3 regions of the Pseudomonas sp. 3MAES_34.3B genome follow, and region 2 is predicted to be linked to each of the others. Evidence: predicted binding sites of a transcription regulator. Region 2 holds the regulator's gene; each other region holds the start of a gene.
What was found. The regulator sigma-54, encoded in region 2, starts transcription at its own class of promoters, with help from an activator protein. The targets are predictions, from matches to a motif close to ANTGGCATNNANNTTGCTNT.

Region 1 (10,184 bases), 980 kb from region 2:
TGTCGCCCAGGGCCTTGCTGTAATCGGCCAGCGCCTTGGGTTTGGGACGGTTTGGCGCATTGCGCGCCACCGTGGCGAACACTACCAAAGTGAGTACCAGCGGAATCAATGCAAAGCCGAAGACATTGGTCCAGCCGAACGCCGCGGCCAGCGCAGGTGCAAACAGTGCGGCAAACACGGTGCCTGAGTTGCCCGCGCCGGCGATGCCCATGGCCTTGCCCTGATGTTCAGCCGGGTACCACTGGGATGCCAGAGGCAGCGACACGGCAAAGGATGCCCCTGCCACGCCCAGCCCGATGCCCAGCAGCAGCGCCTGGGTAAAGCTATGGATACCCAGCTGCCAGGCCAGCGCCAGGGAGGCGATAACAATGCACTGGCCAATGATGCCCGCGGTTTTGGGGGATAGGCGATCCGCAGCCCAGCCCATGATCACGCGCAGGATGGCGCCGGCGAGGATAGGCGTGGCCACCAGCAGGCCGCGCTGCTGAGTGGTCAGCTGGAGGTCCGTGGCGATCTGCACGGCCAGGGGGCCGAGGAGGTACCAGACCATGAAGCTCAGGTCAAAATACAGGAACGCTGCAAACAGGGTAGGCGCGTGGCCGGCTTTCCAGAAACTCGTATTCATTGAATACCTCAACGGGCAAGGGGCTCGATCGATGCCCCGGCTTCGGGGGTCTGAAACGCAAAAGACGCCGCTGCCCGACCTGCCTGAACAGGGGGGAGCGACGTCTTTGTCGTTGGCCCGGCAACCGCCATTGGCTGCCCGAGCTGAATGTGGGTAGTACGCTTACGGCTGGAGCAATTCCCGGGCCAGCTTTCAGCCGAGCATCTCGTTCATGGCGATGATCTGCTCGGCGACCTGGATCAGCTTCTGCTGACGGCTCATGGCCTGGCGACGCATCAACGTATACGCTGCCGCCTCGTCACAGGCCTTGAGCTTCATCAACAGGCCCTTGGCCAACTCGATTCGCTTGCGTTCGGCCAGCTGTTGATCCCGGGCGCTTAGCTCCGCCCGCAGCGCCTGGTCGGTTTCGAAGCGGGCGATCGCCACATCCAGGATCGGCTGCAAGCGTTCGGCATGGATGCCCTCCACGATATAGGCGCTCACGCCCGCGCGGATGGCCTGGCGCATCACGTGGGGGTCGTGTTCATCGGTGAACAGCACAATGGGGCTTGGCCGATCACGGTTTACCAGGATCACCTGCTCCATCACATCGCGGCCCGGAGAGTCAGTGTCGATAAGGATCACATCAGGGTGCAGGCGCTCCACTTCCAGGGGCAGATCGATGGTCAGGCCGCTGGCTTCCATTACCTCGAAACCCGCGCCGCTGAGGGCGTTACGCAGCCGCCCCAGCTTCTTCTCGGTGTCGTCGATCAAGAGGATTCGAAGCATGGATCACTCCCCCGCCACATGGCTGATGGTGAAGGCCTTGGCATACCCCTCGGGGTCGCTGCCATCCCAGCGGCTACCGTCGGCGAACACGCTACTGCGGCAATCGGCGGGATCGGCCGCGATACCTGCTGCAAGCGCGGCTTCGCGATACATGGCCAGTTGCTGAACCTGTTCGGCCACGGCGTGATAGTCGGGCGCTTCACGCAGTAGGCCCCAGCGACGGAACTGCGTCATGAACCACAGGCCGTCGGACAGGTAGGGCAGGTTGACGCGCCCTTCGTCGAAAAAGCGTACCGGGTGCGCATCGAGCCAGGCGTGGCCAAGGCCATCTTCATAGCGCCCTTCCAGGCGGGGCAAAATGCGCCCGGGCGGGGCATCAAGGTACTCCCGAGCACTGAGCAGGTGCGCCGTGGCCTCCAGGTTCTGCTCAACGAACCGGCTGGCTTCGAGCACCGCCATGATCAGCATGCGGGCGGTATTGGGGTAGGTGCTGACGAAGTCGCGGGTGCAGGCCAGTGCTTTTTCCGGGTGGTCCGGCCAAATGGCCTGGCTGGTGGCAAGGGTTACCGCCAGATGCTGTTCTACCGCCTCCGCCGCCCAAGGCTCGCCCACGCAAAACCCGTCGATGCGCCCGGCACGCAGGTGGTCGAGCATCATGGGCGGCGGGACCACCACGCTGTCCACCTCGCTCAAGGGGTCGATGCCCTGGCTAGCCAGCCAGTAATTGAGCCACATGGCGTGAGTACCGGTGGGAAAAGTCTGGGCAAAGGTGAGCCGGCGCCCTCCTTGCTGGATGTGCTGTGCAACGCGCCGTGGGGTGTTCACCCCCTCGCCGGCCAGCGTGGCGCAAAGGTTGAGGCTCTGCCCGTTGCGGTTCAGGCCCATCAATACCGCCATGTCCCGCTGGGCGCCACCGCTGATCCCCAGTTGCACGGCATACACCAGCCCATAAAGGGCGTGCGCGACGTCCAGCTCGCCGCTGGCCAGCTTGTCCTGGAGGCCAGCCCAGGAATGCTGGCGCCGCAGGTTGATGTTCAGCCCATAGGGTTGGGCGAAGCCCTGGGTCGCCGCCACCACCACCGAGGCGCAATCAGTGAGGGCCATGTAGCCCAGCTCGATACTGGATTTTTCCGGGCCGTCGCTGCCAGCCACCCAGGCCGTACGTGGGTCTATCGTGTTCGCGGTCATGAATCAGCCTTCTGCAAGCACAACGGCGCCGGGCCGCCTTCCAGGATGGAAGCCAGCCGCGACGCCGTTGTCGTTGATACGTGTGGGAAGCCTCCATGGCTCCATGCGCAGGGAGCGCAGCAATCGCTATGCCAGTGCCGACAAAACCGGCCAAGGCCTATATACTGCCGGCTGTTTTTCGACCCATGCCGAGCAAGCCGACCATGTACGACCTGGCCCGCCAGATCCTGTTCAAACTGTCCGCGGAAACCTCCCACGACCTTTCCCTGGACCTCATCGGCGCCGGCGGGCGGCTGGGGCTCAACCGGTTGCTGGCCAAGCCGCCTGCGCGGCTGCCTACCACGGTAATGGGGTTGCACTTCCCCAACCCGGTCGGCCTCGCGGCGGGCCTGGACAAGAACGGCGCGGCCATCGACGGCTTCGCGCAGCTGGGCTTCGGCTTCGTTGAAATCGGTACCGTCACCCCGCGCCCACAGCCAGGCAACCCGAAACCAAGGTTGTTTCGCCTGCCTGAAGCCACCGCCATCATCAACCGCATGGGGTTCAACAACCTTGGCGTGGACAACCTGATCGCGCGGGTGAAAGCCGCCCGTTACGAAGGCGTGCTGGGGATCAACATCGGGAAGAACTTCGACACGCCCGTGGAGCGTGCCCAGGACGATTACCTCCTGTGCCTGGACAAGGTGCACGAGCACGCCAGCTATGTGACGGTGAACGTCAGCTCGCCGAACACCCCGGGGCTGCGCAGCCTGCAGTTCGGAGATTCGCTCAAGGCACTGCTCGAAGCACTGGCCACACGCCGCGAGGCCCTTGCCCTGGCCAGCGGCCGCCGTGTTCCGCTGGCCATCAAGATTGCCCCGGACATGACCGACGAAGAAACCGCCCAGGTGGCCGCCGCGCTGTTGGCGACCGGCATGGATGCCGTGATCGCGACCAATACCACGCTGTCGCGCGAAGGGGTACAGGGCTTGCCCCATGGCGAGGAAGCGGGTGGGCTGTCGGGCGCTCCGGTGCGGGAAAAGAGTACCCACACCGTTCGAGTGCTGGCGGGGGAGCTCAAGGGGGCTATCCCGATCATCGCCGCAGGTGGCATTACCGAAGGGGCGCACGCCGCAGAGAAGATGGAAGCGGGCGCGAGCCTGGTGCAGGTATACTCGGGCTTCATTTACCGCGGCCCGGCACTGATTCGCGAGTCGGTAGATGCCATTGCCGCATTGCCCGGCATGATGCGCCCGGCGGTCTGAAGCGGGGGGGCCGCCAGGGCGCCCCCGTTGGATGGCCGGGCTACCAGGGTAGCCCGTGCCGCCGCCCGATCAGGCGGCATGGAGGAGAAAGCCTGTCGGGTGTCAGCCGACCGCGTGAAGTTCGTTGAGCCTATGTAGGCCGGCCGTACCGGTCATGCCATCCCAGTTGTCGCCGCGCCCTTCTCGCCAGCCGTTGATCCATGACTGGCGAACCGATGGTAGGGTGAAGGGACACAGTTCCCGGGATTTGCCACTGATGCCGTGATGATAGCCGCGAAGAAATGCTCGTTCCAACGGATCACGCTTGAGTCTTCTCATAGGGTGTAGCCCTCGTTTGTTGACTTATGTCCCGTCGGCCACTGCTGGGCCGGGCAGTAATCGACTGCCGGTGATAAGGGCCTGCTGCCGGCGTGGCAGGCCATGGAAGGCCACACCGTTGCAGCATGGCCTGGGGTCAGTTCTAAACAACCTTGGCGGCCGAGGGAATGAACGATTTGTAATAAGATGTTCATGTTTAGCGCATCCAGCCATAAGCACGGGCCGGGTGCCACTGATGATTCAGGACGCAAGCCCCTGATTTAAACCGATTCAGCGTGCACATCGTTGTTGGTCGGGCTTGGAAATAAATGTTTCATCTGGTGCCATGCTGGCGACGAGAGGTCGCCTGTGGGTGTGCCGAAAGGAGTTTTCGAACTGCCTGAACGTCTAATCCTTTTTTACGCAAGGGGCGTTCGAGGTGGGAGGCACGGGGTGTGCCAAGGCGGCGCTGGCTGAAACAGCGCTCGATCAACCAGCCGAGGGATGCGTTCCCCGGCCTAATGCACAGGCGTTATCGAATGTCCGATGTTTTTGAGTTGTACCTTACCTGCCCCAAAGGCCTGGAAGGCCTGCTGGCCACGGAAGCCGCCGAATTGGGGCTGACCGAAGTGCGGGAACATACCGCGGCCGTACGCGGCGAGGCCACCATGGAAACCGCCTACCGGCTGTGCCTCTGGTCCCGTCTGGCGAATAGGGTACTGCTGGTGCTCAAGCGGTTTTCCATGAGCAACGCCGAGGACCTGTACCACGGCGTGCGCGAGGTAGAATGGGCCGAGCACCTGGACCCTGCAGGCACGCTCGCCGTCGAGTTCAGCGGGCATGGTTCGGGTATCGACAACACCCACTTCGGTGCGCTCAAGGTCAAGGATGCGATCGTTGACAGCCTGCGCGGGCCGGACGGCCAGCGGCCGGGTATCGACAAACTCAACCCGGACCTGCGTATTCACCTGCGCCTTGATCGTGGTGAAGCCATTCTGTCGCTGGACCTTTCCGGGCATAGCCTGCACCAGCGAGGCTACCGCCTGCAGCAAGGTGCGGCGCCACTGAAGGAAAACCTGGCAGCCGCCATTCTGGTACGTGCGGGATGGCCGCGCATTGCCGCGGAAGGCGGAGCGCTGGCGGACCCTATGTGCGGTGTGGGCACGTTCCTGGTGGAAGCCGCGATGATGGCCGCTGATCTGGCGCCCAACCTGCGCCGTGAACGCTGGGGCTTCAGCGGCTGGCTGGGCCATGTGCCTGCCGTATGGCGCAAGGTGCATGACGAAGCAAGTGACCGCGCCCGTGAAGGCCTGGCACGCAAGCCGGCGTGGATACGTGGTTACGAAGCCGACCCGCGGCTGATTCAGCCGGCCCGAAACAACATCGAGCGCGCCGGGCTGAGCGAGTGGGTAAAGATCTACCAAGGTGAACTGGCGACGTTCGAGCCCCGGCCAGACCAGAATCAGAAAGGCCTTGTGGTGTGCAACCCTCCCTATGGCGAGCGCCTGGGCGACGAGGCCAGCCTGGTGTACCTGTACCAGCACCTGGGCGAGCGCTTGCGGCAGGCGTGCCTCAACTGGCAGGCGGCAATCTTTACCGCCGCGCCGGACTTGGGCAAGCGCATGGGTATTCGCAGCCACAAGCAATATGCCTTCTGGAACGGCGCGCTGCCGTGCAAGCTGTTGTTGCTCGACGTACTCCCCCAGCAATTCGTGACCGGTGAGCGCCGTGCCGCTACAGGCCCGGCCAGCGACGCCGATACGGCGCCAGCGCCTGCTGCTGCGCCAGTGGCTGCCCCGGCGCGCCTCAGCGAAGGCGCGCAGATGTTCGCCAACCGCCTGCAGAAAAACCTCAAGCAGCTGGGCAAGTGGGCGCGCCGCGAGCAGGTGGAATGCTACCGGGTGTATGACGCGGACATGCCGGAGTACGCGTTCGCCATCGACCTTTACCAAGGCTGGGTGCATGTGCAGGAATATGCCGCGCCCAAGTCCATCGACCCTCAAAAGGCGCAGACCCGCCTGTTCGATGCCTTGGCGGCGATTCCTGTCGCGCTGGGTGTCGACCCGCAGAAAGTGGTGCTCAAGCGCCGCGAACGGCAGAGTGGTACCCGCCAATATGAACGGCAGGCCACGCAGGGCACGTTCATGGAGGTCAACGAGGCCGGCGTCCGGCTGCTGGTGAACCTCACGGACTACCTTGATACGGGGCTATTCCTCGACCACCGGCCGATGCGCTTGCGCATTCAACGGGAAGTCACCGGCAAGCGGTTCCTGAATTTGTTCTGCTACACCGGCGCCGCTACGGTGCATGCGGCAAAAGGTGGCGCACGGGCTACCACCAGTGTGGACCTGTCCCGCACGTACCTGGACTGGGCGCGCCGAAACCTGGCGCTGAACGGTTTGTCCGAGCGGCATCAGCTGGTACAGAGCGATGTGATGGCCTGGCTCGAGGAAAGCCGCGAGGAGTACGAGCTGATCTTCATTGATCCGCCGACGTTCTCCAATTCCAAACGCATGGAAGGGGTGTTCGACGTGCAGCGTGATCATGTGCGGCTGCTGGACCTGGCGATGGCGCGGCTGGCCAAGGGCGGCGTGCTGTACTTCTCCAACAACTTCCGCCGCTTTGCCCTGGATGAGAGCGTGGCAGCGCGTTACAGCGTGGAGGAAATCAGCCGGGATACCATCGACCCCGACTTCGCTCGCAATGAGCGCATCCACCGCGCATGGCGAATTCAGGCGCGGTAACCGCCCACCTTCTATCTGATAGCGGCGGCGGCGTGCACTGGCTACTAGGCAAACTAGTGGCCAGTGGCTATAAGTCTCTCGGGCCTTTCGATCAGGCCCACCGGCTTTCAGAGTAAATGGTTATGTTCCCCCGCACCCACCGGCCTAAGATCCTCGGCTTTATCGACGAAAGGGCGTCTGCCTGGCGCGTGACGCTCCTGGGGCTGGCGTTCGGCCTTGGAATGACAGCCGCGCTGGCCATTACCGCAGACCTGTTCGCGCGCCAGCAGGTCCGCCAGCGCTTTGAGCTGCTGGCTAGCGAACGTACCGCACGGATCGAAGAACGTTTGTTGGACCAGGCGCAGCGCCTGGACAGCCTGCGCCGGTTCATCACCTGGTCTGACCAGCCTACGGAAGCGGCTTTTGAAGGGTTCGCTACACCGCTGCTGGCACGTACCCGGGCCTTTTCCTGGATGCCGCGGGTAAGCGACGTGCAGCGCAGCGATTTCGAAGCCCGGGCGGGCTTCCCTATCCTTGCCCTGGGCGGCAATGGTCAGATGGTGATATCGCCGCCGGCCGCCGTCTACTTTCCCATTGCCTACAGCACCTTCGTCGGCGCCGGGGCTACGCCTTACGGGCTGGACCTGGCCTCCGATGCTGTGCGCAGGGCTACCCTAGAAAAAGCGATGGCTGCCCGCGGCCTTGCGGTGTCCCCGCCACTGGACCTGGTTGCCATTGACCCGCCCTATAACCGGGGGGTGCTCATTGTCGCACCGGTGTACCACCTGCCGCTGCCCTCCATGGCGGAAGGGGACAGCCGCTTGCGCGGGTATGTGAGCGCTATCATCAGCCTGCATGAACTCTTGGGCGATGGGCTGCCGGCGCCTGGGGAAGACAATCTTTTTGTGCGTATCCTGGACCTTTCCAGCCCCGACCAGCATGAGGTGCTGTACACCTCGCCTGGCGTGGCGGGTGATGAATCCGTGGCTATCAGCCGACTGCTGCATCTGGCTGACCGCAGCTACCGGATCGAGCTCAAGCCCAGCCGGCTATTTGTGGCCGGAAATCGTTCGCTGGTAGGTGTGGTGATTGCGGTCCTGGGCACACTGCTCACATTGTTGCTTTGTGGGTTGCTCTACAGCCTGGTGACCCAGCGCCAGCGCGCCCTCCAGTTGGTGCGCCAGCGCACCGCCGAACTGAGCCTGAGTGAGCAGCGTTTACGCCACACCCATGGCCAACTGCGTAATGTGCTGGATGCCGCTACCGAAGTGGCGATCATCGCCACCGACCTTGTTGGCATGATCACCACCTTCAACGCCGGTGCCGAACGCATGCTGGGGTACAGCCAGGCGCAGGTGATCGGGCGGCTGCGGCTGGGCGACCTGCATGTGCATGCCGAATTGAAAGCGCGGGCAGCCCAGCTTGAAGAACGCCTGGGCCGGCCGGTATCCACTGTGCAGGCCATGCTGGGAGATGGCGAAGCACAGCATGCGCCCGAGGCACACCACTGGACCCTCGTGCGCCGGGACGGTTCGCGGCTCACTGTGAACATGCTGGTAACCGCGGTGCGCGATGAAGCCGCCGAGCCCATCGGCTACCTGGCAGTGTGCATCGATATCACCGAAAGCCTGCGCACCCTGGATGCGTTGGCCGCGCGAGATCGCCAGCTGGAACGGCTGAGCGCGGAAGTCCCGGGTGGTATCTACCAGTTCCGCCTGCGGCCCGATGGCTCGTCTTCGTTCGATTACGCCAGCCGTGGATTGTGGGAGATCTACGAGATCGACCTCCAGACCCTGGCTCGAGACGGCTCCTACGTATTCGAGCGGATTCACCCCGACGACCTGGCGGGCGTTCGGGCCTCCATCGAGGCCTCCGCGCAACAGTTGACCCGCTGGCAAGCAGAGTACCGCGTGTGCCTGCCGGAGCGGGGAGAGCGTTGGGTGCGGGGCGAAGCCACCCCCGAGCCCTTGCCCGACGGCAGTATCCTGTGGCACGGCTACCTGTCGGACATCAGCGACCTCAAGCGCGTAGAGCATGAATTGCGCACGCTGTCGGTAACCGACTCGTTGACCGGGATCTACAATCGGCGGTACTTCCAGCAGCGGCTGGGGGCCGAGCTGGAGCGGGCCCGTCGCGCCCATTCGAGCCTTGCGGTGGTGATGTTCGACATCGACCATTTCAAGCGCATCAATGACCGCTTCGGCCACCTTGCCGGGGATCGGGTGCTACAGGCTATCTGCAAGGCGTTCGGGCAGCGGCTGCGGCGGCACGATGTGTTCTGTCGCCTGGGCGGGGAAGAGTTCGTGGTGCTGTGCCCTGGCAGTGATGCCACCCAGGCCCGGTTGCTGGCTACCGAGCTGTGGCAGGCCCTGCGCAACAACGCCCTGGAAGACGTAGGCCATGTGACCGCCAGCTTCGGTGTGGCAGGCTGGCAGCCAAACGAAACTGGCGAGGCACTGATGGCTCGCGCCGATGCCGCGGTGTACCTGGCCAAGCAACGTGGGCGAGACCAGGTAGTGGAGGGCTGATGCCGTTGCAGCGCTACGGTCAGGGGAGGGCAGCGGTGCTGGCAGTGCGGGGCTGGTTGTAAAGGTCCAGCAGCACCTGGTCGAGTACCGACCTCGCGCCCCATGGCTTGGGATCGTTGAGGATGGCCACCACCGCCCAGGTGTTGCCGTTCACGTCCCGGCTGAAGCCGGCAATCGCCCGCACGGTATTGAGGGTACCGGTCTTGATGTGCCCTTCCCCGGCCATCGAGGTGCGCTTGAGGCGCTTGCGCATGGTGCCGTCCATGCCCACCAGCGGCATCGAGCTCATGAACTCCGCCGAATAGGGGCTTCGCCAGGCCGCTTGCAGCAAGGTCGCCATCTCCCGGGCGCTTACGCGCTCGTCACGGGACAAGCCGCTGCCGTTCTCCATCACCAGGTGCGGCGAGGTAATGCCCTTCTTGGCCAGCCATTGGCGAACCATACGCTGCGCGGCCTTGGCATCATCGAGGTCCGCATCGGTGCGGAATTGCGCGCCAATGGTCAAGAACAGCTGCTGAGCCATGGTGTTGTTGCTGTACTTGTTGATGTCGCGGATGACCTCGGCCAGGTCGGGGGAGAACGCCCGGGCCAGCAACCGCGCGTTGTTCGGTACCGCGCCGTCACGGTCGGCACCGCTGATGCTGCCGCCCAGTTCGGACCAGATCGCGCGAATCGCCCCGGCGGAATACGCAAAGTGATCCAGCAGCGAGAGGTAGGTCTGGGAGCTACAGCCCTGTGCGAGCTGGCCGCTGACCACCACGCTGATGCCATCAGGCTGCGGCACCGGGTTGTAGCGGACTTCGCCCGTACA
Region 2 (10,184 bases):
CCAAGGTCATCAACGACGGCAACACCTCCGAAGGCGAGAAAATCGTGTACGACACGGTTCGCCAGGTGGTAAATGCCGGCCGTGCCACGGGCACCAAGATCACCGCACCGCGCCCGCGCATCGACATGGTGATCCAGCCCAAGAAGAAAACCGACCAGCCGCAGAAGGCGCAGTAATGGCGACGTTGAAGGCCCAGCATCTGGCCAAGAGCTACAAAAGCCGGCAAGTGGTGAGGGACGTCAGCCTCTCCATCGAGAGCGGGCAGATCGTTGGCCTGCTCGGGCCGAACGGGGCCGGCAAAACCACCTGCTTCTACATGATCGTAGGGCTGGTGCAGGCCGATCAGGGCCGGGTGCTGATCGACGACCTCGACGTAAGCCACCAGCCCATGCACGGGCGCGCCAAGGCCGGTATTGGCTACTTGCCGCAGGAGGCCTCGATCTTCCGCAAGCTGTCAGTGGCGGACAACATCATGGCGATCCTCGAAACCCGCAAGGACCTCGACGCCAGCGGCAGGCGCAAGGCACTGGAAAGCCTGCTTCAGGAATTCCATATCACGCATATCCGTGACAACCGTGGCATGAGCCTGTCCGGTGGCGAGCGCCGTCGCGTGGAAATCGCCCGCGCCCTGGCCACCGCGCCCAAGTTCATCCTGCTCGATGAACCCTTTGCCGGCGTGGACCCGATCTCCGTGGGCGATATCAAACAGATCATCCACCACCTCAAGGCCAAGGGCATCGGCGTGCTCATTACCGACCACAACGTACGCGAAACCCTGGATATCTGTGAAATCGCCTATATTGTGAACGATGGCCAATTGATTGCAGAGGGCGATTCGGCGACTATCCTTGCCAATGACCTGGTGAAGGAAGTGTACCTGGGGCACGAGTTCCGGCTTTAAGGGCTCCAAGTGTAAAGACCCCTAGGCAAACGTGGCAGTTTCGGGCATATAATTTGCTTAAGTTCAGGCGCTCCGTTGGAGCGCCCGTTGTGGATGGCGCCTAGCGCCGGCAAACAGGGTGTCAAGCTCACGCCATGAAACCATCGCTTGTCCTTAAAATGGGCCAGCAACTGACGATGACACCGCAGTTGCAACAGGCCATCCGCCTTCTCCAGCTTTCTACCCTGGACCTCCAGCAGGAGATTCAGGAGGCGCTCGAGTCCAACCCCATGCTCGAACGCCAGGAAGACGGCGACGACTTCGATAGCGCCGACCCGCTGGCCGACAAAGCCGAACACTCCGGGCCGGCCGAACCCCAGGAAACACCTTTCCAGGAAACCAGCTTCCAGGAGACCTCCAGCGCGCCCGAGGGCGGCGAAGAGGCGGACTGGAGCGAGCGGATTCCCGATGAGCTTCCCGTGGACACGGCCTGGGAGGACATCTACCAGACCAGCGCCAGCAGCCTGCCCAGCGGGGATGACGACGACTGGGATTTCACCACTCGCACGTCCGTTGGAGAAAGCCTGCAGAGCCACTTGCTGTGGCAACTGAACCTGGCGCCGATGTCCGACAATGACCGGCTGATCGCGGTCACCCTGATCGACTGCATCAACAACCAGGGCTACCTCGAAGAGACCCTCGAGGAAATCTGTGCGTCGTTCGACCCCGAACTGGACATCGAGCTCGATGAAGTCGAAGCCGTGCTTCACCGCATCCAACAGTTCGAGCCTGCCGGGATCGCCGCGCGCAACCTGGGCGAATGCCTGGCCTTGCAACTGCGCCAACTGCCTGCGAAAACCCCTTGGTTGGCCGAGGCCCAGCGGCTGGTCACCGATTACATCGAGCTGCTCGGCAGCCGTGACTACAGCCAACTGATGCGCAAGATGAAGCTCAAGGAAGATGAGCTTCGGCAGGTGATCGAGCTCATCCAGAGCCTGAACCCACGCCCCGGTTCGCAGATCGAGTCCAGCGAGCCCGAGTACGTGGTGCCGGACGTTATCGTGCGCAAGGACAGCGACCGCTGGCTGGTGGAACTCAACCAGGAGTCTGTGCCGCGGTTGCGGGTAAACCCCCAATACGCCGGCTTTGTGCGCCGGGCGGACAGCAGCGCGGACAATACCTTCATGCGCAATCAGCTGCAGGAAGCGCGCTGGTTCATCAAAAGCCTGCAAAGCCGCAACGAGACCCTCATGAAGGTGGCTACCCAGATCGTGGAGCACCAGCGAGGCTTCCTCGATTACGGCGACGAGGCGATGAAACCGCTGGTACTGCATGACATTGCCGAAGCCGTGGGCATGCACGAATCGACGATTTCCCGGGTAACGACGCAGAAGTACATGCACACCCCCCGCGGGATATACGAGCTGAAATACTTTTTCTCCAGCCACGTCAGCACCTCGGAAGGCGGTGAATGCTCGTCCACAGCCATCCGGGCGATCATCAAGAAACTGGTGGCGGCGGAAAATCAGAAAAAGCCGTTGAGTGACAGCAAGATCGCTGGTTTACTGGAGGCACAGGGCATTCAGGTAGCACGCCGCACTGTCGCCAAGTACCGCGAATCCCTCGGGATTGCGCCGTCCAGCGAACGCAAGCGGTTGATGTAGCCTGGTTCCGAAGCGCGCGTAGTCGCTGGCACAAGGCACGTAAGCCAGCGCCGCACCTCGGGATGCCACCAGCGTTTCAGTGGCAGGTTTCGCCTGCCTCTTTATGCACTGGCAATAAGGAGAAGCGGTATGCAAGTCAACATCAGTGGGCATCAACTGGATGTGACCGAAGCCATGCGTAGCTACATGACCGAAAAACTTGCCAAGCTCGAACGGCACTGCGACAAGATCACCAACGTAGAGGTGATCATGGAAGTGGAGAAACAGAAACAGCGGGTCGAAGCGACCCTCCGGGTTCCCAAGTGCGACGTGGTAGCTCAGGCAGAACACGACGACATGTACGCCGCAATCGACCTTCTCACTGATAAACTCGATCGGCAATTGCTCAAGTATAAGGAAAAACAGCAGAGCCACCTGCAAGGTGCGGCCGCTCGCTGACCCCCGATGATCCGACTAGAAAACATCCTGACCCCCGGCCGCTCCCTCGTGGGCGTGCCGGGCGGCAGTAAAAAACGCGTACTCGAACAGATCGCTGCCTTGATCCATAAAGACCTTCCGCAGGTCAGCCAGCAGGTTGTGTTCGAAGCCCTGATCGCCCGGGAAAAGCTCGGCTCCACCGGTTTCGGCAATGGGATTGCCATCCCGCACTGCCGGCTCGCCAATTGCCAGGGCCCGATGAGTGCATTGTTGCACCTGGCCGCACCAGTGGACTTCGACGCAATCGACGGCGCCCCGGTAGATCTGATCTTCGTGCTGCTGGTCCCCGAAGCGGCCACCGATGCACACCTCGAATTACTCCGCCAGATAGCCAGCATGCTCGACCGCAAGGACGTGCGTGAGCGTTTGCGTTCTGCCGCCAACAGCGATGAGCTGTATAAGGTGGTGGTAAGCACCCAGGCCGGCGCGTGACTTTCACATGCGCCTGATCATCGTCAGTGGTCGCTCCGGCTCCGGCAAGAGCACCGCCCTCGATGTGCTCGAAGACAATGGCTTCTACTGCATAGACAACCTCCCCGCCGGGCTGCTGCCCGAACTGGCCGAGCGGGCGATCATCCATACTGAACTGGCTCAGCCACTGGTGGCCGTCTCCATCGACGCGCGTAACCTGCCTAGCCATCTTTCACGTTTTCCCGAATTGCTCGAGGAAGTACGAGAGAAGCACATCCAGTGCGACGTGCTGTTCCTTGACGCTGATGAAGAAACGCTCCTCAAGCGCTTTTCGGAAACACGCAGGCGGCATCCACTCACCAGTGCCGACCGCTCATTGGCCGAGGCGATCCGGGTAGAAAGTGACTTGCTGGGGCCGATTTCCGACCTGGCCGACCTGAAAATCAACACCACCAGCCTCAACCTCTACCAACTGCGTGACACGCTCAAGCTGCGGCTGCTGAACAAACCGGATGTGGGCACCGCCTTCCTGCTGGAGTCGTTCGGTTTCAAACGCGGGATGCCCGTTGATGCAGACCTGGTATTCGATGTGCGTTGCCTCCCCAACCCCTACTGGAAGCCCGAGCTGCGAGAGCATTCCGGCCTGGAGCAGCCAGTCATCGACTATTTGGCGGCGCAACCGGACGTGGAGGAAATGTTCCAGGACATCTCTGCCTACCTGCTCAAATGGCTGCCTCGCTTCGCCGCGAGCAATCGGGCCTACGTGACGGTTGCCATCGGGTGCACAGGCGGGCACCATCGCTCGGTCTACCTTACCGAGCGCCTCGGCTCGCTATTGCAACGTACCCTGAAGAACGTGCAAGTGCGCCACCGGGACCTTACCTGAACCCAAGGACTTACCACGCAATGCCCGCACTCGACATCACCATCATCAACAAGCTGGGCTTGCACGCACGCGCCGCCGCCAAGTTCGTCGGCATTGCCGGCCGTTTCCCCTGCCAGGTTCGTGTCGGCCGCACCGAAGCCAGCCTGGTCGACGGCAAAAGCATCATGGCCGTCATGATGCTCGCCGCCGGCAAGGGCACGCAGATCCACCTTAGCACCGAGGGCGAGCAGGCACAGGAAGCCCTCGACGCGTTGGTTGGATTGATCAACGACAAGTTCGACGAAGGCGAGTAACGGTAGGCGCTCTCAACCTTCCGGGAAGAGGCCGCCTACAAGGCAGGGGTTACACCGCGTTCACAGCGGCCTGGTAGCGTTTTTCGACTTCAGGCCAGTTGACCACGTTGAAGAACGCACCGATGTATTCAGGCCGGCGGTTCTGGTACTTCAGGTAATAAGCGTGCTCCCACACGTCCAGGCCCAGGATCGGCGTATTGCCCTTCATCAGCGGGCTGTCCTGGTTGGCGGTGCTTTCAACCACCAGTTTTTTCTCCGGCGTTACGCTCAGCCAGGCCCAGCCACTACCAAAGCGTGTCAGCGCGGCTTTGGTGAAGGCTTCCTTGAACGCATCGAAGCCACCCAAGTCACTCTCGATCGCATCTTTCACGTTCCCGGAAGGCTGGCCACCGCTGGCGGGCGCCATCACGGTCCAGAACAGCGAGTGGTTCGCATGCCCACCGCCATTGTTGGCCACGGGGCCTTTCAGTTTTTCGTCGAGGGTGGCGTATTCAGCAAGCAGCTTCTCTACCGGCCACTCGGCGTACTCGGTCGACTCCAGGGCGGCATTGAGGTTGTTGATGTAGGTCTGGTGGTGCTTGGTGTAGTGGATTTCCATCGTCTGCGCGTCGATATGCGGCTCAAGCGCGCTGTAGTCATAAGGCAGTGCAGGCAAGGTATGGGGCATGTCAGTGGACTCCGTATCGCGGATGGGCGCCGGTGTGGCGCGACTGTAGGCCCATGGCACCTGCGAGCAAGCTCGAGGTGCGGGGGTATTCGCCATGGACGGCGATGAATCCCAGCAGTTCCGTATAGGTGCGATTGCTGTGACGAAGCGCTGCTTCGCGCAGCGGTTGAGGCAGGTTCGATTGGCCAGCCGTGGAAAGCAGGTGCTCGTGCGCGGCGCACAGGTATTCGGCGCTTTCTTCGGGTTGGTGCAAATGAAGGTGAAGGTCCGCCAGGTTATGGTGCGAGACCACGAAGGCCATCACGGCCTCATCGGCGTTGCTCCAACGCTCGAAAAGGATCTGTGCCAAGGCCAGCGCCTGCAGATAATTCTCCCGCGCCTCTACCCACTGCCCCTGTTCGAAGAGGGCATTGGCGCGCTGAATGGTTTGTTTCCAATGGTCCATGGCCGCTCCGCTCGATAGCTGACGTAGAGGCAAAGCGCCTCATGAGATTGACTATTAGTTGATAATCAATCTCATTTCAAGCGAAGCGGCTGGATATTTATGAAAAGCTCAGCTTCCCGCCACTGTCATACGCTCGATCAACACCGAGCCGGTGCGCACGTTGCTGCGCAGTTCAAGGTCATTCCCTACCGCCACAATCTGGCGGAACATGTCTTTCATATTTCCTGCGATGGTCACTTCCTGAACCGGGAACTGGATTTCGCCGTTTTCCACCCAATAGCCAGCGGCACCACGGGAATAGTCACCGGTGACCATGTTCAGCCCGCTGCCCATCAGCTCAGTCACCAGCAACCCGCGGCCCATCTTACGCAGCAATGCGGCTTGGTCTTCGTTGCCATGGGTCACGAAGAGGTTGTGCACCCCACCGGAATTGGCGGTGCTCGGCATGCCCAGCTTGCGGCCCGAATACGTGCTCAGCACGTAAGAAACCAGCCGCCCGCCGTCAACAAAGGGCTTGGCGTAGGTTGCCAGGCCATCGCCGTCGAACCCTGCGCTGCCCAGAGCGCGGGGCATATGCGGCCGCTCATCAAGCGTCAGCCATTCGGGAAACAGCTGTTGGCCGAGCGTGCCTTCCAGGAAGGAGGACTTACGGTAGAGGTTGCCCCCGGATACCGCAGACAGGAAGCTGCCGAACAGCCCACCCGCCAACTCGGCGGCAAACAAGACAGGCACTTCACAGGTAGGCACGGGGCGCGCACCCAGGCGGCTGGCAGCTCGCTCGGCGGCCTTGCGGCCGATGGCCTCCGGAGAAGCCAGCAAATGGCCCTCACGGTTCACGTCGTACCAGTAGTCGCGCTGCATCTGGCCATCTTTCTCGGCGATCATCACGCAGCTGAGGCTGTGACGCGTCGACGCGTAGCCGCCGATGAAGCCATGGCTGTTCCCGTATACCCGGCAACCCTGATGGGTCGAGACTTGGCTGCCGTCAGCGTTGCGGATAAGCGGGTTGGCATCGAAAGCTGCCGCTTCACAGGCCAGCGCCAGCTCGATGCTTGCTTCGGGGCTGATATCCCAAGGGTGATACAGGTCCAGGGCCAGTAGATCGCGTGCCATCAGGGCGGCGTCCGCGAGGCCGGCGGCTTCGTCCTCCGACGTGTGTTTTGCAATGGCCAATGCCGCGGCCACCGTTTCGCGGATCGCCTCAGGGCCGTTGGCCGACGTACTGGCCGAGCCCTTGCGCTGGCCCAGGTAGAGCGTTATGCCAAAGCCCTGATCGCGGTTGAATTCAACGGTTTCCACCTCACGCTGGCGAATCGAGGTGGACAGCCCTTGTTCCAGGGACACCGCCACTTCGCAGGCGCTGGCACCTTGGCGACGGGCTTCGGCAATGATCTCTTCGACCTGTTGCTGCAGGAGCGGCAGGGCCTGAGGGCCAACGCTTTCGGCTGCTTTCATGGGATTCTCCACACTTCAAATACGGATCGCGGCAAGGGCCGATGCTGGCCGGGCCGGACAATCGGCCCCCGACTGGTTATCATGGCGGCGTTTATCAGCGGACGGCCCCCATGGTTGATTCATACGACGATTCCCTCGGCGAGGGAAAAAGCAAGACACAGGTCAAGCGTGAACTCCACGCATTGACCGAGCTCGGCGAGCGCTTGACCACGCTCAAGCCGGACCTGCTCGCCAAGTTGCCCCTCACGGAGCCGCTGCGCCGGGCCCTGGAAGAAGCACCGAAACATACCGCGAACGCAGCCCTCAAGCGGCACAGGCAGTTCATCGGCAAACTCATGCGCGACCAGGACACGGACGCGATCCTGGAACTGCTCGACCAGGTGGACGCGTCCACTCGCCAGTACAACGAGCGGTTCCATAACCTGGAACGCTGGCGCGATCGGTTGATCGCCGGTGACGATACGGTACTGGACAGCTTCGTGACCCAGTACCCTGAAACCGATCGCCAGCAGCTGCGTTCGCTGGTGCGCCACGCCCAGCACGAAGCCACGCACAACCGGCCGCCTTCGGCGAGCCGCAAGATCTTCAAGTACATTCGCGAGATAGACGAGCAGCAGCGCGGCCTGAGATAGGCCGCGCCAGCTTGCCCATGGGCGCCCGGCTCACGCGCCGGTGCCGCCCACGGTGATTGCATCGATCTTCAGCGTGGGCTGGCCTACGCCCACCGGTACCGACTGCCCGTCCTTGCCACACGTCCCTACCCCACTGTCCAACGCCAGGTCGGTACCTACCATCGACACCCGGCTCATGCATTCCGGGCCGTTGCCGATCAGCGTAGCGCCCTTCACCGGTGCGGTGATCTCGCCATCCTCGATGAGGTAAGCCTCGCTGGTGGAGAACACGAACTTGCCGCTGGTGATATCCACCTGGCCACCGCCGAGGTTGGCGCAATACAGGCCTTTCTTCACCGACTTGATGATTTCCTCGGGGTCGTGCTCCCCGGCCAGCATGTAGGTGTTGGTCATGCGCGGCATGGGCAGGTGCGCGTAGGACTCACGCCGCCCGTTGCCCGTGGCGGCGGCGCCCATCAGCCGGGCATTGAGCTTGTCCTGCATGTAGCCCTTGAGAATGCCTTTCTCGATCAAGGTGGTGCATTGGGTGCGGGTACCCTCGTCATCGACGCTCAGCGAGCCGCGGCGGCCTTGCAGGGTGCCATCATCGACGATGGTGCAGAGGCTGGAGGCCACCTGCTCGCCCACGCGGCCGCTGTAGGCAGAGCTGCCCTTGCGGTTGAAGTCGCCTTCCAGGCCGTGGCCCACTGCTTCGTGCAACAGCACCCCGGACCACCCGGAGCCAAGCACTACAGGCAAGGTACCCGCCGGCGCCGGCTTGGCGTCGAGGTTGACCAGCGCCTGGCGCAGCGCCTCTCGGGCATAACCCATGGCCCGCTCTTCGTCTACGAAGTACTGATAGCTGGTACGGGCGCCGCCGCCATGGCCGCCACGCTCGCGCCGGCCGTTCTGTTCCACGATCACGCTTACGTTGAAACGCACCAACGGGCGCACGTCGGCCGCCAGGCTACCGTCCATGGCGGCCACGAGAATGCGCTCCCATACGCCGGCCATGCTGACGGTGACCTGCTGAATGCGCGGGTCGAGGGTGCGGGTGTAGGCGTCAATGCGCTTGAGCAGCTCCACTTTCTCGGCGCGGGTCATCACGTCCAGGGGATTGTCAGGTGCGTAAAGCGCTTCGACAGTCGGTGCCTGGAACGCCTGCACACGCCCTTGCTGGCCCGCGCGTGAAATCGACCGCGCGGCCTGGGCAGCGAGCCCCAGCGCCTCGCGGGTAATGGTGTTGCTGTAGGCGAAGCCGGTTTTTTCGCCGGCCTGGGCACGAACGCCAACGCCTTGATCGAAATTGAAGCTGCCTTCCTTGACGATGCCGTCTTCGAGGGCCCAGGACTCGGAAATCTGCGCCTGGAAGTACAGGTCCGCGGCGTCAATGCCAGGGCCCGCCAGCTCGCTCAGCACACTGTTGAGGCTGTCGAGGTTCAAATCGCCAGGGGTCAGCAACTGCGCGCTGACCGTGGATAACATCTCGCTCATGTTCACTCCGCGAAAGAGGCAGGCCGCAAGGCGCCCTGCGAGGAAAACCGCCGGTGCGCCTGCACCGGCATACGCTCACGGATAGCCGCCTGTTCGGCGCTGTCGCGTGAGCTCAGTAATACCGCTTCGCCCGTGGCCTGCTGGGCGATCAGGCGGCCCCATGGGTCTACTATCGCCGCCTGACCGTGGGTATGCCGGGGGCCAGGATGTTCGCCCCCTTGGGCAGCGGCCAACACGTAACATTGGGTTTCTATGGCCCGCGCGCGAATCAGCACTTCCCAATGGGCCGCGCCGGTCACGGCGGTGAAGGCCGAGGGCACGCTGATCAGTTCAGCGCCGGCCTCGCGCAGCTGGGTATATAATTCGGGAAAGCGCAGGTCGTAGCACACACTCAGCCCGAGACGGCCGACCGGGGTTTGCGCCACTACCACCCTTTGACCATAGGCATAGTCATCAGACTCCCGGTACCGGGCCCGGCTGTCCTGCACGTCCACATCGAACAGGTGGAGCTTGTCGTAACGGGCTACTGTTTCGCCCTGATCATCAAGCAACAGCGAGCACGCGCGGGGCTTGCCACCAGGTTGCCCGTCGGGCGGCAGTGGGACCGTCCCAGCCACCAGCCACAGGCCGAAGTCTTTCGCACAGCGGCGAAGCGCCGGAAGGATGGGCCCCTCGCCCACCGCCTCGGCGCGCGCAATGGCTGCCGCGTCGCGACGTCCCATGGCAGCGAAATTTTCTGGCAACACAGCAAGCCGCGCACCCGCCCGGGCCGCCTGCTCCAGCAGATACCTGGCCCGCTCGAGGTTCGCCGCCAGGTCTGTCTGGCTCACCATCTGGATCACCGCCAGCTCCATTGGCTCCTCCAAGCTGTCGTGGAACGCGTTCCCTGCATCCTAACCCA
Region 3 (10,184 bases), 640 kb from region 2:
TTATGCGGCCAAGGCGCAGCTCCTTCTCCTCGCTGATGGCCTGCATGGCGTTGCGCACAATGTTCAGCACAGCCTGGATCATCTGCTCGCGATCGATCAGCACATCGGGAATGCTCGGGTCGTAATCCCGCAGCAAGGAAATGCCGCCCTGGCTCTCGGCATCCACCAGGCTGCATACCCGCTCCAGCACTTCGTGAATATTGGTCATCGCCAAAGAGGGCAACTTGTTGGAGCCCAACATGCGGTCCACCAGGTTGCGCAGCCGATCGGCCTCCTCGATGATCACATTGGTATAGTCGCGCAAGCCCTCCTCGGGAAGCTCCCGGGCCAGCAACTGCGCCGCCCCGCGGATACCACCAAGGGGGTTCTTTATCTCGTGTGCAAGGCCCCGCACCAGCATCTTGGTGGTTTCCTGCTTCGATAGCTGTGCCTCTTCCTTAGTAATGCGCAACAGGCGGTCCCGAGGGTGCACCTCAAGCAACAACAAGGTTTCGCCTTTGCTCAGGATCGGCGTAACGGCGTAGTCCACGGTGAGTGTCTGGCCGGTCATCGCGGTAAGCATGGCTTCCCGTTTGGTAAACGGATGGGCCTGCTCCACGGCCTGGCGAAGCGAATTCAAGGCTTCGGCCGATTCAGTGAACAACTCGCTGATGAACTGGCCATGGCTACGTTGGCCGCTGATAGCCAGCAACATCTCCGCTGCGGGGTTCATGTACTCGAGCCGTAGTTCGGCATTGAGAAGAATGGTGGCGGTGGTGAGGTTGTCCAGTAACAGTCGGTGCAGCGCATCGCTGATGGTCATGCGTATCCTTGACCTCTCTTGGCACGTCGCGACCCAAGGGCGCGGTCTCGGTGCGGGGCCAGGCCACGCCTGCGCCCCACTGATGCATGCAAAATGCAAAATCCAAACCAAGCTCCGAAAAGAAGCGCACATGCCCGGGAAGTCAGGGTTTGCGATGGGAATCGGGATAAGGCTAGCTGGCTTTTGCGCTATTTCGGCTCACGTCACCGTGCAACGTGCATTGGATGCACTATAAGCGTGCGCGGGCTTTGGCGCGATAACCGCTAGCTTTCATCGTCATCATCATCGGCGGGTTTGTCGCTGAGGGGGCATTCCGGGCGCACGCCGTAGTCGGCTTCCTTGCACGGGCGCACCCGGCGTTTTTGCGCAAGGGACGTGCGCAGCATATGCACGGGTTGCGAGGGGGTGCGTTCCAGCACGTTGCCCTTGCTGTCGAGGATTTCGCCCACCAGCTGATGGGCGCCCCGGTCTACATTCTGCAAGGCGATGACGGGGCTCGCACCAGGTTCGCCCGCAGGCTTGCCGTCCAGCAGCAGTTGATAGCGGTCGCCGTTTTCCAGCGCCGGTTCGCTGGTGAGGGTCACGATCATTTCTCCGCTGGCGTGGGTCACGGCTGCATCGGGAAGGGGCACAAGGATGCGAAACATTTCATAGTGGGTTACCCGCATTACCGGCACTGCCTTGGGTCGCGCCTGCTGCTGGGGGCGATTGGCGCTCGCCGGCGCGGTGGAAGACTGGTTCATGCGGTTGCCCTTGGGTACCCGCACCGCTGTGGCGCCTTTGCGCGGCTGGTCCGTATACACCCGATTACCCTGCGCGTCGACGTACGTATATACCTGCGCCTGGCACATCCCGGCCATGGCGAACAGCGTACAAAACATCAACGCTTTCATCGCGCGTTGACCCGCAGAACCGAGATGGTGACCGGTTGGCTGGCTTGCACCACGTTCGCACCGTCCAATACCTGAACCGCTAGCCGGTGCTGGCCACGGTCGACGTTCACAAGTTGCAGCCGTGGAACGTTGCTGGGAGTACCGTAGGCAACGCCATCGAGCACCAGCTGCAGTAACTGCCCGTTGGCCAGCCGAGGCTGAATGCTGACCCCCACATCAAAGGTGCCGTCGTTGGCGCGTATTGCGCCGTCCGCCGGGATGCCCGTCAGCTCAAGCAAGGTATAGGCGGCTGCGGGGGCGGGTGGCGGAGCGGCGGGTGCGGGGGCGTCGGTCGGTTTGCCTTTCGGGATCTGCACACTATTGAGCGGCGGAAGGTTCATCTTCTGTGAAGGCCGGCCGGCGGGGGCGTGCTCCGAATACACCGTGTTGCCGTTGGCATCGGTGGACTTGTAGATCTCGCCGAAGGCCGGAGCGCACAGGAGGGAGGTCAGCAGCAAAAGGGCATGGCGCATAGGGACTACTCGGCAAGGCGTCGGCGGCCTGACCAGCATAGATCAGACCCCCTCGCCAATCACGGGTTAATGCGCGGCGGAGCATAGCTCGCCGGTAGCGCGGGTGAGCGCCAGGCGGTGCAGGGCATCCCTGTTGCCACGGTCGATGGCGCCGGCGACCCAGTGCGGGCAGTCCGGGCTGCTGCGGTAGGGCGTAAAGGCTGCCAGCTGTAACAGGAGGGCTTTCTGCAGGCCATCGAGTTGCGGGCGAATCTGCCCCAGCAGGTCCGGGCGCGCGCTGTTCGGGGCCTCGCCTTTCAGGCGCCAGTCCACCAGCAGGCCATACTGCACCAGTTTGTTGGCTTCGATCTGGGCCGCGAAGAACTGCTCCACGAACGCTGGCTCAAGCTTGTACTCGGGCGCCAGTACTACCGCGCCTGCGATCACCTCGCGCTCGCGGGCGCGATCTTCCACAGGCTTTTTGCTATCCCATTTGCTCAGGGCCACTTGGTCAGCAATGTTCAGGCGCTGCTCGATGCTGCTCAGCAGTGAGGGCAATTCGGCGGGGGCGGGCGTGGCGGCGGCTGCGAGGCTGGCAAAGGCACTGCCGACCAGGGCCAGGCAAAAGGCAGAAAGCTTAGGCATGCGAGGTTCCGTTGTTATTGGTTTGGCGCTCCGTTATGCCAGTAAATCCAAGGGTCCGCCAGCTGCGATCCATGGCCTGCTGCCCGGTTTTGCTTCCTGTTATTGCCGCCCATGAAAAAGGCCTCCCGAAGGAGGCCTTTTCATGCAGCCAGGCGGGATCAGACGCTGTAGTACAGGTCGTATTCCAGTGGGTGCACGAAGGTGCGAACCTTGATTTCTTCTTCGGACTTCAGCTCGATGTAGGCATCGATGAAGTCGTCGGAGAACACGCCGCCCTTGGTCAGGAAGGCGCGGCCCTTGTCCAGCTCTTCCAGGGCTTCTTTCAAGCTGCCACAAACCTGTGGGATTTCCTTGGCCTCTTCAGGCGGCAGGTCGTACAGGTTCTTGTCCGCGGCATCGCCAGGGTGGGTCTTGTTCTGGATACCGTCCAGGCCGGCCATCAGCAGCGCGGCGAAGGCCAGGTACGGGTTGGCAGCCGGATCCGGGAAGCGTGCTTCGATACGGCGGCCTTTCGGGCTGTTCACGTAAGGAATGCGGATGGACGCGGAGCGGTTGCGAGCCGAGTAGGCCAGCATCACCGGAGCTTCGAAACCAGGGACCAGGCGCTTGTACGAGTTGGTCGATGGGTTGGTGAAGCCGTTCAGTGCCTTGCCATGCTTGATGATGCCGCCGATGAAGTACAGGGCGGTATCGGACAGGCCGGCATAGCCTTCGCCAGCGAAGGTGTTCTTGCCATCCTTGGAGATGGACATGTGCACGTGCATACCCGAGCCGTTATCGCCATACAGGGGCTTGGGCATGAAGGTCGCGGTGCGGCCGTAGGCATCGGCAACGTTGTGAACAACGTACTTCAGGGTTTGGGTTTCGTCGGCTTTCTTCACCAGGGTGTTGAACTTGACGCCGATTTCGTTCTGGCCGGCAGTCGCCACTTCATGGTGGTGAACTTCAACGGTCAGGCCCATTTCTTCCAGGGCATTGCACATCGCGGTGCGGATTTCGTGGTCGTGATCGACCGGTGGAACCGGGAAGTAGCCGCCTTTCACGCCTGGGCGGTGGCCCTTGTTGCCGCCGTCCACGTCCTGATCGGTCATCCAGGAAGCTTGTTCGGAGAAGATCTTGAACATCGAGCCGGAGATGTCGGACTTGAACTTCACTTCGTCGAAGATGAAGAATTCTGGCTCCGGGCCTACGAATACGGTGTCACCGATGCCGGTGGACTTGAGGTATTCCTCGGCGCGGTGGGCGATGGCGCGCGGGTCGCGATCGTAACCTTGCATGGTGGAAGGTTCGATGATGTCGCACACCAGGATCAGCGTCGGCTCTTCGGTGAACGGGTCCAGCACGGCGGTTTCGTCGTCTGGCAGCAGGATCATGTCGGACGCTTCGATGCCTTTCCAGCCGGCGATGGAGGAGCCGTCGAACATCTTGCCGACTTCAAAGAAGTCATCATCCAGAGCGTCGCGAGCCGGCATGGTGACGTGCTGCTGCTTGCCTTTGGTATCAGTGAAGCGCAGATCAATCCATTTAACGTCATGATCTTTGATGAGTTGAACCGACTTCGACATGTTGTCCTCCGGGTGGATGGGGACGGACTGTGCGCCCCTGGATTCAGTGCTGCCGCCGCATACTCGGCCAAGGCAACCTGCCTCACAAGGGAGCAATTTGCATGCCAGTGCCCCGAGATGGGCATGGCTCGAAAAAAGCCCGCTTTTGCGGGACTTACAGACGGCGTACGAAAAAGGCCCGCACCTTAACGGGGCGGCGCTCGTTTGTAGCGTCCCAAAATGGTGCTTTCCGAGCTTTCGACAGATAGTTGGTCAAACCTTGAACAATTTCCGATATAATGCTGCCCCTTTTTTCAGCTGGGCCATTGCGCGCGCTGTTCATGAAATTGATCGTTAAAGTCTTCCCCGAGATCACCATCAAAAGCCGGCCGGTGCGAAAGCAGTTCATCCGCCAGCTGGCGAAGAATATCCGCGCGGTGGTGCGTGACCTGGACCCCGGTATTGCGGTAACGGGCGTGTGGGATAACCTCGAGGTTCAAACGAAAGTCACCGACGCCAAGGTGCTTAAGGAGCTGATCGAGCGCCTGAGCTGCACACCGGGCATTACCCACTTCCTGCAAGTGGATGAATACCCCCTGGGTGACTTTGACGACATCGTGGCCAAGTGCAAGGCCCACTTCGGCCACCTGCTGCCCGGCAAGCGTTTCTCCGTGCGCTGCAAGCGCGGGGGGCGGCACGATTTCACTTCTATGGACGTCGACCGCTACGTTGGCAGCCAGCTGCGCCAGCAATGCGGCGCGGCCGGTATCGACCTCAAGCACCCCGAGGTTGTGGTGCGGATGGAAATCCGCGACAAGCGCCTGTTCGTGATTCACAACCAGCACAAGGGCATCGGCGGCTATCCATTGGGCGCGCTGGAGCAAACCCTCGTGTTGATGTCCGGCGGGTTCGATTCCACCGTGGCGGCCTATCAAATGATGCGCCGCGGGCTGATGACCCACTTCTGCTTCTTCAACCTCGGCGGCCGTGCCCACGAGCTGGGCGTGATGGAAGTCGCGCATTACCTGTGGAAGAAGTACGGCAGCTCTCATCGGGTGCTGTTCATCAGCGTGCCCTTCGAAGAGGTGGTTGGCGAAATCCTCGCCAAGGTGGACGACAGCCAGATGGGCGTTATCCTCAAGCGGATGATGCTCCGCGCTGCCAGCCGCATGGCCGAGCGCCTCGAAATCGACGCGCTGGTCACCGGCGAGGCGATTTCCCAGGTGTCCAGCCAAACACTGACCAACCTGGCAGTGATCGACTCGGTTACTCCTACGCTTGTCCTGCGGCCGTTGCTTGCTACTCACAAGCAGGACATCATCGACACCGCGGTCGAGATCGGCACCGCCGATTTCGCCAAGCACATGCCTGAATATTGCGGCGTGATCTCGGTGAACCCGACTACCAGCGCGCGCGGTTATCGCATCGAGCGCGAAGAGCAACGCTTCGACATGGCCGTGCTGGAAAGCGCCCTCGAGCGTGCGCGCCTTGTCTCGATCGACAACGTGATCGACGAGCTGGGCAAGCAGGTGGAGATCGAAGAAGTCGCCGAAGCCCTGGCCAGTCACGTCGTGCTCGACATTCGTCACCCCGATGCCCAGGAAGACGACCCATTGGCCCTGGAAGGGGTCGAAGTTCGTACGTTGCCTTTCTATGCGTTGAACAGCCGGTTCAAGGATCTCGATCCCGCCCGGCAATACCTGTTGTATTGCGACAAAGGTGTCATGAGCAGGCTGCATGCTCATCACCTGCTCAGCGAGGGGCACGCCAATGTGCGCGTTTATCGCCCGGCCTAGGAGGGGCCTCGGCGGCTGGAGCCGCCACCGCCCACCCGACCGCGCGCAGTGATTGCGCGTTTTGATCGGCCGCTGCCTTGAGCCGGCCCCACCGTATTCATCATCGAGATATACCCTGTGAGAGATAAGCTTCGTAACATCGCCATCATCGCCCACGTTGACCATGGTAAAACCACCCTGGTCGACAAGCTCTTGAAGCTGTCCGGCACCCTGGACCGCAAGGAGCTGAACGACGAGCGCGTGATGGACAGCAACGACCAGGAAAAAGAGCGCGGCATTACCATTCTGGCCAAGAACACTGCCGTCAAGTGGAACGACTACGACATCAACATCGTGGACACCCCCGGCCACGCCGACTTCGGCGGTGAGGTCGAGCGCGTGATGTCCATGGTGGACTCGGTGCTGCTGCTGGTCGATGCCCAGGACGGCCCGATGCCACAAACCCGTTTCGTGACCCAGAAGGCGTTCGCCGCTGGCCTGCGTCCGATCGTGGTCATCAACAAGGTCGACCGCCCGGGTGCAGATCCGGACAAAGTCGCCAGCCTGATGTTCGACCTGTTCGACAACCTGGGTGCCACCGAAGAGCAACTGGACTTCCCGATCGTCTACGCCAGTGCCCTGAACGGTATCGCTGGTCTGGACTACAACGACATGTCCGACAACATGGACCCGCTGTTCGAGGCCATCGTGAAACACGTGCCGGCCCCTAAGGTCGACCTCGAAGGCCCGTTCCAGATGCAGATCTCTGCACTGGACTACAACAGCTTCCTGGGTGTGATCGGCATCGGCCGCATCGCTCGCGGCCGCGTCAAGGCCAACAGCCCGGTAGTCGCCATCGACGCCGAAGGCAAGAAGCGCAACGGCCGTATCCTCAAGCTGATGGGCCACCATGGCCTGCATCGCGTTGACGTGGATACCGCTGAAGCGGGCGACATCGTGTGCATCAGCGGCATGGACCAGCTGTTCATCTCCGACACCCTGTGCGATCCACAGAACGTCGAGGCCATGAAGCCTTTGAGCGTGGACGAGCCGACCGTGAGCATGACCTTCCAGGTCAACGACTCGCCGTTCTGCGGCAAGGAAGGCAAGTTCGTCACCAGCCGCAACATCAAGGAGCGTCTGGAAAAAGAACTGCTGCACAACGTTGCCCTGCGTGTTGAAGAAACCGACAGCGCCGACAAGTTCAAGGTCTCCGGCCGTGGTGAGCTGCACCTCTCGGTACTGATCGAAACCATGCGCCGCGAAGGCTTCGAACTGGCTATCTCCCGCCCTGAAGTGGTTATCAAGGAAGTGGATGGCGAGAAGCAGGAACCCTACGAAAGCGTGACCATCGACATCGAAGAACAGCACCAGGGTGCTGTGATGGAACAGATGGGCCTGCGCAAGGGCGACCTGAGCAACATGGTGCCGGACGGTAAAGGGCGCATCCGCCTGGAATACACCATCCCGGCGCGTGGCCTGATCGGCTTCCGCAACAGCTTCCTGACCATGACCTCCGGCAGCGGTATCCTCACCGGTACCTTCAGCCACTACGGCCCGATCAAGGCCGGCGATGTTACCAACCGCCAGAACGGCGTACTGGTTTCCATGGCTACCGGCAAGGCGCTGACCTACTCGCTGGAAACCCTGCAGGACCGCGGCAAGCTGTTCCTCGAGCCTGGCCAGGAAATCTACGAAGGCCAACTGGCGGGCATCAACAGCCGTGACAACGACCTGGTGATCAACCCCACCAAGGGCAAGAAGCTCGACAACATGCGCGCTTCGGGCAAGGACGAGACCATCGCCCTGGTTCCGCCAATCAAGTTCACCCTTGAACAGGCTCTGGAATTCATCGCTGACGATGAGCTGGTTGAAGTAACGCCGAAGTCGATCCGCCTGCGCAAGAAAGTACTGAACGAGAACGAGCGCAAGCGCGCCTCGAAGTAAGTTCCTTGCAATGAAAAAGCCCGGCGAATGCCGGGCTTTTTTATGGGCTGCGCCTGACCATTGTGGGAGCGCGGCGTGCCGAAGGCGGAGCTCGCGAAGCAGGCACCGCGTATTCGGGACGATCCTGTTCGCTAGCGCTTCACCCGCCCCATCAACCCACCGATGGTGTCCTGAATATCGGCCGGCAGCACAATCGTTTTGGCATTGTTGCTGGTCGCCAGTTTTTCCATGGCACTGATGTACTTCTCGCCCAGCAGGTAAATCATCGGGCCGGTATCGCTGCCGATGGCGGCTTTCACCCGTTCGATGGCCTGGGCCGAGGCGTTGGCCAGGGTGACTTGGGCGTCACCGTCGCGCTTGGCCGATTCCAGGCGGGCCTCCGCTTCCAGAATTGCTGCTGTCTTCGCGCCCTCAGCGCGGGTGACGGTCGCCTTGCGCTCCCGTTCGGCCGCGGCTTGCAGCTCCATCGCGCGCTGCATCGACTCGGACGGCTTGATGTCCTGGATTTCCACCGAGCGAATAGTGATACCCCAGTCGATGGTTTGCTCGGACATGGCTTCGCGCAGCAATGCCTTGATCTTGTCCCTGGACGACAGGGCTTCATCCAGGTCCATCCCACCGATGATTGAGCGCAGGCTGGTCATGGTAAGGCTGCGTACGGCCTGGTCGTAGTCCTCGATGCCATAAGCGGCCTTGGTAGGGTCGGTGATTTTGGCAAAGCACAGTGCATTGGCGAGCAGCACGGCATTGTCCCGGGTGATGACCTCTTGCTGCTGGATGTCGAGGATCAGGTCCTTCGTGCTCATCTTGTAGCTGACCGTATCCATATACGGGATAAGGAAGTTCAGGCCGGGCTTGAGGGTAACGCGGTAGCGGCCCAGGCGCTCGACGATCCACTCCTGCCCCTGAGGCACCAGGCGCACACCCTTGGCGATGGTGACCACAATGAACACGAGAAGAATGAAGGGAATGATGAATGCGGCGTTCATGGAACCTCCTTGCTCGAAATAAAAACGTTCAACCAGCGTTGTTCGGGCCCACGCGCACGAGGTTGCCTTCCACGGCGAGTACGCGCACACGTTCCCCGGCGAGGATCTCGGTGTCGGCGACACATGGCCATTCCTCGGCACCCATCAACGGCTTTTGAAAGCGGACCTTGCCGCGTTGAAAGGGAGTGACGGAAAGGGTGACCAGGCCTACTTCACCCAGCGCGTCTTCGGCGGACCATTGCGGCCCCCGCTGAACCCCGGCCCGAAATACCTTGAACCAGAGCAGCGCCAGCCCCACCGAGGCGGCGCTCCACACCAGTATCTGCACCCCGACGCCGGTGGCCGGGGCCAGCCAGAGTACGAACGCAACCAGCAGCGCGCCCAGACCGAACCAGACAACGAAGAACGACGTGACCACCAGCTCCAGCAACACCAGGGCCACGCCGGCAACCGCCCAATACCACCATTGGATATCCATAACATTCTGCCTGTGTGAACAGGGCGAAATGGTGACGCCTGCACCACCGTTTAGGAAGCGCTGCGTTGGGTGGATTTATTCGGGATGTTTCTCAGCGTGCGAGCGGCTTGGGTTTGTAGGCGCAATAGCCCGGGCGGGGACCGATCTTCGGGTGGTTGCGGCAGGTATCGGGGCGCTTTTCGTAGATGGTGCACAGGCGGCTTTTGCGATCCAGGTACAGGCAATCGTCGTTGCTCATTCGCGCCAGGGTGAAGATGCCGCTTTTCTGATTGAAGCGGTCAACGATGCCTTCCTTTTGCAGCCGCTTGGCGACGTTCTTCGGGGGCTCGTCTTTCTCGAACTCATCCACCACGCCAATACGGATCAGGTCCTTGATACGTACTTCCACTGGGAGGGTGCAGCAGGTCGACATGCAGCCGCCACACATGTGGCTGGCGTACTTCTGCCAGGTTTCGAGGCGGTCGAGCTCGGCGGCGGCAATCAGGGCGGGTTTCATGGTGGCGTATCTGCAGGATCGGGCGCGCGATGATACCTGCACTGGCCATAGGTTCAATCGCTGTTCATGCCATTTCTGCCAAGAGTTTTCTCGAACCCGGCCTACCACCCCCTGTCGAACGGTC

Region 1: AC3Z8Y_RS15455 (CmpA/NrtA family ABC transporter substrate-binding protein) is a predicted target of sigma-54. The motif match lies at 2,698-2,717, and genes of this name have one in related genera.
Region 3: glnA (glutamate--ammonia ligase) is a predicted target of sigma-54. The motif match lies at 4,486-4,505, and genes of this name have one in related genera.

What each region holds. Positions count from the first base shown of each region.
Region 1 covers NZ_CM176960.1:3,524,861-3,535,044, reverse strand. The annotation lists gene AC3Z8Y_RS15465 (nitrate/nitrite transporter) at 1-625, opposite strand, end outside; gene AC3Z8Y_RS15460 (ANTAR domain-containing response regulator) at 818-1,393, opposite strand; gene AC3Z8Y_RS15455 (CmpA/NrtA family ABC transporter substrate-binding protein) at 1,397-2,581, opposite strand; gene AC3Z8Y_RS15450 (quinone-dependent dihydroorotate dehydrogenase) at 2,785-3,825, shown strand; gene rmf (ribosome modulation factor) at 3,928-4,143, opposite strand; gene rlmKL (bifunctional 23S rRNA (guanine(2069)-N(7))-methyltransferase RlmK/23S rRNA (guanine(2445)-N(2))-methyltransferase RlmL) at 4,662-6,866, shown strand; gene AC3Z8Y_RS15435 (diguanylate cyclase) at 6,989-9,373, shown strand; gene dacB (D-alanyl-D-alanine carboxypeptidase/D-alanyl-D-alanine endopeptidase) at 9,393-10,184, opposite strand, start outside.
Region 2 covers NZ_CM176960.1:4,503,308-4,513,491, forward strand. The annotation lists gene lptA (lipopolysaccharide transport periplasmic protein LptA) at 1-176, shown strand, start outside; gene lptB (LPS export ABC transporter ATP-binding protein) at 176-901, shown strand; gene AC3Z8Y_RS20100 (RNA polymerase factor sigma-54) at 1,036-2,544, shown strand; gene hpf (ribosome hibernation-promoting factor, HPF/YfiA family) at 2,674-2,982, shown strand; gene ptsN (PTS IIA-like nitrogen regulatory protein PtsN) at 2,989-3,453, shown strand; gene rapZ (RNase adapter RapZ) at 3,461-4,318, shown strand; gene AC3Z8Y_RS20120 (HPr family phosphocarrier protein) at 4,339-4,611, shown strand; gene AC3Z8Y_RS20125 (superoxide dismutase) at 4,661-5,278, opposite strand; gene AC3Z8Y_RS20130 (DUF2753 family protein) at 5,280-5,723, opposite strand; gene pmbA (metalloprotease PmbA) at 5,832-7,178, opposite strand; gene yjgA (ribosome biogenesis factor YjgA) at 7,289-7,810, shown strand; gene tldD (metalloprotease TldD) at 7,841-9,283, opposite strand; gene AC3Z8Y_RS20150 (carbon-nitrogen hydrolase family protein) at 9,286-10,137, opposite strand.
Region 3 covers NZ_CM176960.1:5,145,719-5,155,902, reverse strand. The annotation lists gene glnL (nitrogen regulation protein NR(II)) at 1-802, opposite strand, end outside; gene AC3Z8Y_RS23160 (DUF4124 domain-containing protein) at 1,066-1,695, opposite strand; gene AC3Z8Y_RS23155 (DUF4124 domain-containing protein) at 1,692-2,207, opposite strand; gene AC3Z8Y_RS23150 (chorismate mutase) at 2,274-2,831, opposite strand; gene glnA (glutamate--ammonia ligase) at 2,990-4,396, opposite strand; gene thiI (tRNA uracil 4-sulfurtransferase ThiI) at 4,717-6,171, shown strand; gene typA (translational GTPase TypA) at 6,289-8,097, shown strand; gene AC3Z8Y_RS23130 (SPFH domain-containing protein) at 8,229-9,086, opposite strand; gene AC3Z8Y_RS23125 (NfeD family protein) at 9,115-9,564, opposite strand; gene AC3Z8Y_RS23120 (YkgJ family cysteine cluster protein) at 9,656-10,060, opposite strand.